DNA from 2 places in the Phytobacter sp. genome. Region 1 is predicted to be linked to the other one. Evidence: predicted binding sites of a transcription regulator. Region 1 holds the regulator's gene; the other holds the start of a gene.
What was found. The regulator PhoB, encoded in region 1, activates phosphate uptake and scavenging genes when phosphate is short. The targets are predictions, from matches to a motif close to CTGTCATAAAACTGNCNNAT.
Positions count from the first base shown of each region.

Region 2: a site for PhoB is predicted at 1,635-1,654, ahead of uvrB (excinuclease ABC subunit UvrB). Genes of this name have one in related genera too.

Region 1 is NZ_JCACPZ010000004.1:1,208,056-1,212,488, forward strand. Features, by position in the region: gene phoR (phosphate regulon sensor histidine kinase PhoR) at 343-1,638, opposite strand; gene phoB (phosphate response regulator transcription factor PhoB) at 1,660-2,349, opposite strand; gene sbcD (exonuclease subunit SbcD) at 2,547-3,749, shown strand; gene sbcC (exonuclease subunit SbcC) at 3,746-4,433, shown strand, end outside.
Region 2 is NZ_JCACPZ010000004.1:651,339-655,771, reverse strand. Features, by position in the region: gene bioD (dethiobiotin synthase) at 1-473, shown strand, start outside; gene AC5JPW_RS07090 (ABC transporter ATP-binding protein) at 415-1,137, opposite strand; gene uvrB (excinuclease ABC subunit UvrB) at 1,887-3,908, shown strand; gene pmrB (two-component system sensor histidine kinase PmrB) at 4,100-4,433, opposite strand, start outside.

The DNA.
Region 1 (4,433 bases):
TTACAGCAGTAAGAGCCTGAAAATGAAGCGGGAAACACTTCCCACCCTGCGTGACGGAGAATAGTTTTTCGATTTACCACGCAAATACAGTGGGTCTGACGACCTACGGGGCGCAATTTAAACGCTTATAACGTTTAAAGGCAATAAGGGATCGCAAAACCAGATGGATATGCCAGATCTAAAAAAAACACCAGAGAATGATGCTGTATATAAGAAAAACGGATGGCTAATCATGCGAACAAAAAAGCAGCAAAGCCATATTCTGTGGATGAATAGATGTAAAGAGGGGTGAAAAAAGTGAAGTTCTGACACAAGTGGAAAGAAAAGCTGACACCCTGGGTGTCAGCTTGCGTTCTTCACGACCAGTCTTTCAGGCAGAATAAAGCTAAAGCGCGTGCCTTTGCCGGGCGTACTTTCGATTTCAAGCTTGCTGTCATGATGATTAACCGCATGTTTGACGATCGCCAGTCCCAGCCCACTTCCACCCGTTTGACGAGAGCGCGCTTTGTCCACGCGGTAGAAACGTTCTGTCAGACGCGGAATATGCTCCGCCGCAATGCCCGGCCCGTTATCCTCGACGCTGAACTGCACGCCGTGCGCCACGCGCCTCCACTGAACCGTGATGTGCGTACCAGCTGGAGTATGGTTCACCGCGTTATAAACCAGGTTCGAAATCGCACTGCGCAGTTGTTCATCGTTACCCAGCACTTTCACCCCGGCATCGACCACAAATTCCAGCTCATGCTTTTTGTGGCTGAGGGTTTGCGCCTCACGCTCCACAACCCGCAGCATCATCGGTACATCGATGATTTCATTGGGTGGCGTGATGGGCGCTGCTTCGATTTTCGACAGCGTCAGCAGCTGTTTAACCAGCCCTTCCATACGCGAGGTTTGCTCCCGCATGGTGTGCAGCGCTTTCTCACGCGGGAGTCCTTCCAGCGTCTGCTCCTGCATCATCTCCAGATAACCTTGCAATACCGTAAGCGGCGTGCGCAGTTCATGGCTGACGTTGGCAAAGAAGTTGCGTCGCGCCCCTTCAAGCTGGTGCATTTGTGTCACATCGCGCGCCACCATAAGCAACTGGTGCTCGCTGTAGGGCATCATGCGCATTTCGAGGTGACGGCCATTGTTGAGCACCAGATTAAGCGGCCTATCGAACTTTTGTGCTTTGTAGTAGCGGGTAAATTCAGGGTAACGCAGCAGGTTGAGGATGTTTTGTCCGTTATCATCCGGCCAGCGCAAGTTCATAAGCTGCTGAGCCAGACCATTACACCAAAAAATCGCGCCATCTTCGGTCGTCAGCACCACTGCATCCGGTAAGGACTCAGCCCCACTACGGAAGCGCTTGATCAGATTGCCCAGCTCACGGCGACGTTTTTTATTACGCATCTGCATTTGATGCAGGCCATAAAGCAGGGGTTCCCAACTTCCGGTGCCCGGCGGCGGGGTCATACTTTTATCGACCCATAACCACCAGGAAAGACGCATTAAATTCCAGAAATGCCAGGCCAGTAACCCGGTCACTGCCGCCAGTAAAAACCACGGCAAATAACCAAAGAATGCGCCAAGCAGTGCGGCAGGTAGACAACAAAGGATGAGTTCGAGTACCAGCCTTTTCCATGACAGCCGTTCCAGCACGCGTCACACTCCTGTCAGATTTCAGAAACGGGTTGAGAACCGATAACCCGTGCCGCGAACTGTTTGTACCATACGATCGTGGCCGCTGGTTTCCAGTGCTTTACGCAAGCGGCGAATATGCACGTCAACCGTGCGATCTTCTACATAGACATTGGTTCCCCAGACGTGGTTAAGCAGCTGTTCACGGCTGTAGACACGCTCCGGGTGCGTCATGAAGAAGTGCAACAGCTTAAACTCCGTCGGCCCCATGTCCAGGGGATTTTCACCGGTCATGACGCGGTGAGAGCTCGGATCGAGGCTCAGTCCCTGCATTTCGATGACTTCTTCAACCGCCATCGGCGAAATACGACGCATGACCGCTTTAATACGTGCGACCAGCTCTTTTGGGGAGAATGGCTTGGTAATATAATCATCTGCGCCGGTCTCGAGCCCACGCACACGATCTTCTTCTTCACCACGTGCCGTCAGCATCATCACCGGGATTTCACGGGTCATGGCTTCACGTTTAAGGTGTTTAATGAACTGAATACCAGAACCACCCGGCAACATCCAGTCCAGTAAAATCAGGTCGGGCCAGGGTTCATTCAGTTGGTTCACCGCGCTGTCATAATCTTCCGCTTCGACAGGTTGAAAGCCGTTTTGCTCAAGCACGAAACAAACCATCTCACGAATGGGTGCTTCATCTTCTACGACCAGAATGCGTCTTGCCATAATTTGCCCTGTTTAATTAAAGTCATCAGTCAACCGCGGCGCCAGTATGCGTCACTTTTGTGACAGATTTATGAAACAAATGACCGACAGATGACTCATGATTTTACTTTATGACAGCGGCGACGTTGCTTTCGCTGGCGGCTCATATGCCCTTGAATGTTATAATACTGTTTATGCTTTTTTGCCACGGAACCGCTATGCGCATCATTCATACCTCGGACTGGCATCTCGGTCAGAACTTTTACAGCAAGAGTCGGGCCGCAGAACACGACGCCTTCCTTACCTGGCTGCTGGCAACGGCAGAAGAACATCAGGTCGACGCGATCATTGTGGCGGGCGATATCTTCGATACCGGTTCGCCCCCCAGCTATGCTCGTGAGTTATACAACCAGTTTGTGGTGAAGCTACAGAGCACCGGCTGCCATCTGGTCGTACTGGCGGGTAACCACGACTCTGTCGCCACCCTTAATGAGTCGAAAGACATCCTGGCCTGGCTGAAAACCACCGTGGTTGCCAGCGCAGGAAGCCCACCTTTCTTCTTACCGTTGCGCGACGGTTCTCCTGGCGCAGTCTTCTGCCCGGTGCCGTTTTTACGCCCACGCGACATTGTAACCAGCCAGGCCGGACTCTCCGGGCAAGAAAAGCAACAGCATCTGTTAGGTGCTATCACCGACTATTATCAGCAGCAATACGATGCGGCCAGCGCCATGCGCGGCGATAAACCGCTGCCTATTATCGCCAGCGGCCACCTTACTACGGTTGGGGCCAGTAAAAGCGACGCCGTACGCGAGATCTATATCGGCACGCTTGACGCCTTCCCGGCCCAGAACTTCCCGCCTGCCGATTACATTGCGCTTGGCCATATTCATCGCCCACAGAAGATTGGCGGGCAGGAGCACATCCGCTACTGCGGTTCCCCGATTGCCCTGAGCTTTGACGAAACCGGCAAAGGCAAATATGTCAATCTGGTGACATTCGTTGAGGGAAAACTGGCGGATGTGACAGCGCTGGAGGTTCCCGTAACCCAACAGTTAGGGGTGATAAAAGGCGATCTGGAGGCGATCCGCAGCCAGCTTGAACAGTGGCGAGAGCATGATGCAGAACGCCCCGTCTGGCTTGATATTGAGATTGCCACCGACGACTACCTCAGCGACATGCAGCGTAAAATCCAGTTGCTCACCGCCGACCTGCCGGTCGAGGTGCTGCTGGTGCGGCGCAGCCGGGAACAGCGGGAGCGCATTCTTGCCAGTGAGCGCCGGGAAACCCTGAGCGAGCTGAAAGTGGAAGATGTCTTCGCCCGCCGTCTGGCGCAGGAAGAACTGGATGAAGCCCAACAGGCTCGTTTACAGGTCCTGTTTTTAGAAACACTGCACGGATTACATCAGGAGCACGATGCATGAAAATTCTTAGCCTGCGCCTGAGAAATCTCAACTCCCTGAAAGGGGAATGGAAGATTGATTTTACCGCCGAGCCTTTTTCCAGCAACGGTCTGTTCGCCATCACTGGCGCGACCGGGGCGGGTAAAACCACGCTGCTGGATGCCATTTGCCTCGCGCTTTATCACGAAACGCCACGCCTGAATAACGTCTCTCAGTCGCAAAATGATCTGATGACCCGCGACACCGCCGACTGCCTGGCGGAAGTGGAATTTGAAGTCAAAGGCATTGCCTACCGGGCGTTCTGGAGTCAGACCCGCGCCCGCAACCAACCGGACGGCAATTTACAGGTGCCGCGTGTTGAACTCGCGCAATGTGCCGATGGCAAAATCCTCGCCGACAAAGTCAAAGATAAACTGGAACTCACCGCCTCGTTAACGGGTCTCGATTATGGCCGTTTTACCCGTTCGATGCTGCTTTCTCAGGGGCAATTCGCCGCGTTTCTGAATGCCAAACCGAAAGAACGTGCAGAACTGCTGGAAGAGCTCACCGGGACAGAGATTTACGGCCAGATTTCTGCAGACGTCTTTGAAAAACACAAACTCGCCAAAACGGAGCTAGAAAAATGTCAGGCCCAGGCCGAGGGGGTTGTGCTGCTTAATGATGAGCAGCGCGGCGCACTGACATTAAGTTTGCAGGCACTCACTG
Region 2 (4,433 bases), 560 kb from region 1:
ATATCGTCAGTGCGGCGACCCATACGCCGATTTCGCCTCAAGGGATGTCGACCGGATTGCGTTATCTGGAAGAACAGGCCCAGTGGGTGCTGGTGGAAGGGGCGGGAGGCTGGTTTACGCCATTATCCGACACCTTTACCTTTGCTGACTGGGTAATTGCCGAGCAACTGCCGGTGATTCTGGTGGTGGGGGTGAAGCTGGGATGTATTAACCATGCGATGCTGACAGCGCTGGCGATTGAACAGGCCGGGCTAAGGCTGGCGGGGTGGATTGCCAATGATGTCCAGCCGCCGGGAAGGCGACACAGTGAGTACATTGCCACGCTGCGGCGCGTGATAAAAGCCCCGATGCTTGGGGAGATCCCCTGGCTTTCACACGCGCCGGATGAGGCAAATAACGGTCATTATCTCGATCTCAGCGTACTGACTCCGGCGTCATCCAGTGCGACAGAAGTCCGTCATCCAGTTGCTTAACGTCACCTTCGGCAACATTGCGTCCCCGGTGTAGCAGACAAAAACGGTCGGCCACCCGACGAATAAAGCTCAGGTGTTGTTCAGCCAGCAGGATAGTCATGCCCAGATCCTGATTCAGCCGGACAATTAAATTGCCGAGTTTGTGAATAAATGCCTGACCCAGGCCCCGGGTCGGCTCGTCAAGAATCAATAAACGCGGGCGGTTGACCATCGCCCGCGCCATTGCTAACTGATATTGATTATCTTCCGATAACCCAGCCCCTTTCACCTGACGAAACGCATATAACTCCGGGAAAAGGTCATATATCTCGCTGCTAACGGCGTTGCGTGGTGCTGCGCCTGCCAGAAGGGCGATGTGCAGGTTTTCTTCCACTGTCAGTTGGGAGAATATTCGCCTGTCCTGGGGGACATAGCCGATCCCCATCGCGCTGCGGTGTTCAGCCTGCAAATGCAGCATATCTTGCGGCGGCCCGCTCGCGTCCTGCCACACCATACTGCCACTCTCGACGGGCAAAAATCCGGTAATGCAGTTGATCAACGTTGTCTTTCCCATGCCTGGTAGACCAATTACAGAGGTACAGGTACCGGGAACTAAATCGAAGTCGACGTTCCACAACGTGTGCTGATTACCGTAGTACTGGTTCACCGAACGTAAACTCAACATAACCTGCTCCTTTCTCTCTTTGAGGTCAGAAAACAGGTGCAAAAGGCTTGCCAATTTACCAAAGCTGTCTCGTTTTCAGAGTCCACTGATGAAACAGGTATTTAAAACCCGATTTAAGGAAAACTGTTGAAAATCCGTGCACTTTGTCAGTGCTTTATCTGAGGTATTCTGGTGCAGAAAAATGGGTAAATGTGAGCATGATCTCATGACGTTTTGCCGTTTCGTTAGCAGTTATTCTGCGAAAATAAGTGATAAAAAATTTTTACGGCGGCGAAATCACGGGTTGTTAACAATCTGTGGGCTGGCGGTGCATACGGCCTGGAAGCAGTTATCCACTATTCCTGTGGATAACCTTGTGTATTAGAGTTAGAAAAAGTGCGACAAGCGAGTAAACACGCGGCTTGCGCATGAATTGATGCGAAAGGCGGCTTTTATAAAATAATCTTTATTTTCAAATAATTAAATAAAAGCAATGGTTGTAAGAAAAGTGTCACCCACTGCCACAAAACTTTCATTACATCTCTTGACAAGTGTTAAAAAACGAAATGTTCTGGGGATAACCCATTTCGACAGGTGTTTTATTCCGCCCTGGCGCATTTTGACGGTGAGCAGGTGATGTCGACCCTCGTGCTAGTACAGATTCATGATATCGCCACTGTTTTTTCATCCAGTATTAATGACTGGCAATTCTCGTCGCGGTGAGTAAAATTACTTTCCTGCCCGCTCATTCCTTCATCAGGTAGCTGTCCATGAGTAAATCGTTAAAACTGCATTCTGCTTTTCGCCCTTCTGGCGATCAGCCTGAGGCTATTCGTCGCCTGAAAGAGGGCCTTGAAGATGGGCTCGCGCATCAGACGCTGCTGGGCGTTACCGGTTCAGGTAAAACGTTCACCGTGGCCAATGTTATTGCAGATTTGCAGCGCCCGACGATGGTGCTGGCACCCAATAAAACCCTGGCTGCCCAGCTGTATGGCGAAATGAAAGAGTTTTTCCCGGAAAATGCGGTGGAGTACTTTGTTTCGTATTACGACTACTATCAGCCGGAAGCCTATGTGCCGAGCTCAGACACCTTTATCGAAAAAGATGCCTCGGTAAATGAGCACATAGAACAGATGCGTCTGTCGGCGACCAAAGCCTTGCTTGAGCGCCGGGATGTCATTGTGGTGGCATCTGTATCGGCGATTTATGGTCTGGGTGACCCTGATTTGTATCTGAAGATGATGCTGCACCTGACGAACGGGATGATCATCGATCAACGTGCCATTCTACGCCGCCTGGCAGAACTGCAATACACCCGTAACGATCAGGCCTTCCAGCGCGGTACCTTCCGCGTACGCGGAGAGGTAATCGATATCTTCCCGGCGGAATCTGACGATATTGCCCTTCGCGTGGAGCTGTTTGATGAAGAGGTAGAGCGGTTGTCGCTGTTTGATCCGTTAACCGGACATGTGGAATCCGTTATTCCGCGCTTTACCGTCTATCCCAAAACGCACTACGTCACCCCGCGTGAGCGTATTGTGCAGGCAATGGAAGAGATTAAAGATGAGCTGGCGGTTCGCCGTAAGTCGCTTATGGACAACAACAAACTGCTTGAAGAGCAGCGTTTGACCCAGCGTACCCAGTTTGATCTTGAGATGATGAACGAGCTGGGCTATTGCTCGGGCATTGAAAACTACTCGCGCTATCTGTCCGGGCGCGGCCCTGGTGAGCCACCACCGACATTGTTTGATTACCTGCCTGCCGACGGCCTGCTGGTGATTGATGAATCCCACGTCACTATTCCGCAAATTGGCGGCATGTTCAAAGGCGACAGGGCGCGTAAAGAGACGCTCGTGGAGTACGGCTTCCGTTTACCGTCAGCCCTTGATAACCGCCCGCTGCGATTTGAAGAGTTCGAAGCGCTGGCTCCGCAGACTATCTACGTTTCTGCGACGCCGGGTAATTATGAACTGGAAAAATCAGGTGATGAAGTTATTGACCAGGTCGTGCGACCTACCGGCTTGCTCGACCCGATTATTGAGGTGCGCCCGGTGGCGACCCAGGTTGACGATTTGCTTTCCGAAATTCGCAAACGCTCAGCCATTAACGAACGGGTGTTGGTCACAACGCTGACCAAGCGCATGGCAGAGGACTTGACCGAGTATCTTGAAGAGCATGGCGAGAAGGTGCGTTATCTCCACTCGGATATTGATACCGTGGAACGTATGGAAATTATCCGCGATTTGCGCCTTGGGGAATTCGACGTGCTTGTCGGCATTAACTTGCTGCGTGAAGGTCTGGATATGCCGGAAGTGTCGCTGGTGGCGATTCTGGACGCTGATAAAGAGGGCTTCCTGCGCTCCGAGCGCTCACTGATTCAGACCATTGGCCGTGCGGCGCGTAACATTAACGGCAAGGCGATTCTTTACGGCGATAAAATCACGCCATCCATGGCTCGTGCTATTGGCGAAACTGAACGTCGTCGTGAGAAACAACAGAAGTACAACGAAGATAACGGCATTACGCCGCAGGGCCTGAATAAGAAAGTGGTGGATATCCTGAGCCTCGGGGAAAACCTGGCGAAAACCAAAGCCAAAGGGCGAGGTAAGTCGCGGACACCAGCGCAGGCCGAAGCAGTGGAAATGGCGTTGACGCCAAAAGCGTTGCAGCAAAAAATTCACGAGCTCGAAGGGCAGATGATGCAACACGCGCAGAATCTCGAATTTGAGGAAGCCGCGCAATGTCGTGACAAGCTGCATCAACTGCGGGAACTGTTTATTACCGTCTCATGATATGAGGCCCGTCACGATTCCGTGAGCGGGCCTTAATGTTTGCTTAAGGTAGTTCCGATAATCTCCGTAGCAAAATTCAGGAGATTTCGAAATGCAAAAAGAAAATCTGTATCAATACCTGGCTGTTGCACTCTCAATGGCGATTATTATTGCTTTTAGCCACGCCTGGATCCTGAGCTACTGAGCACGATTTAACGCACAACTGGTTTGAATTTAACCCATGCCCGTACGCCAGGTGTGGGTTTTTTATTGTGTAAAAAGAATTGAGCATCATGCAGTTGGGCAATACGGGTGACAATACTGAGCCCCAGACCTGCACCACCATAACGGCTGTCCATGCGGACAAACGCCTTGCTCAGTTCACCACTGCGCGACTCATCAATGCCCGGGCCTTCATCTTCGACCGCCAGTATCGGGAAATCATCACCTTCAATGCAGATACGAATCGTGGATCCCTCAGGGCTGTAGCGGTGCGCATTCTCTACCAGATTTCTCACCAGCACGCGCAGTAACGTAGCATCCCCG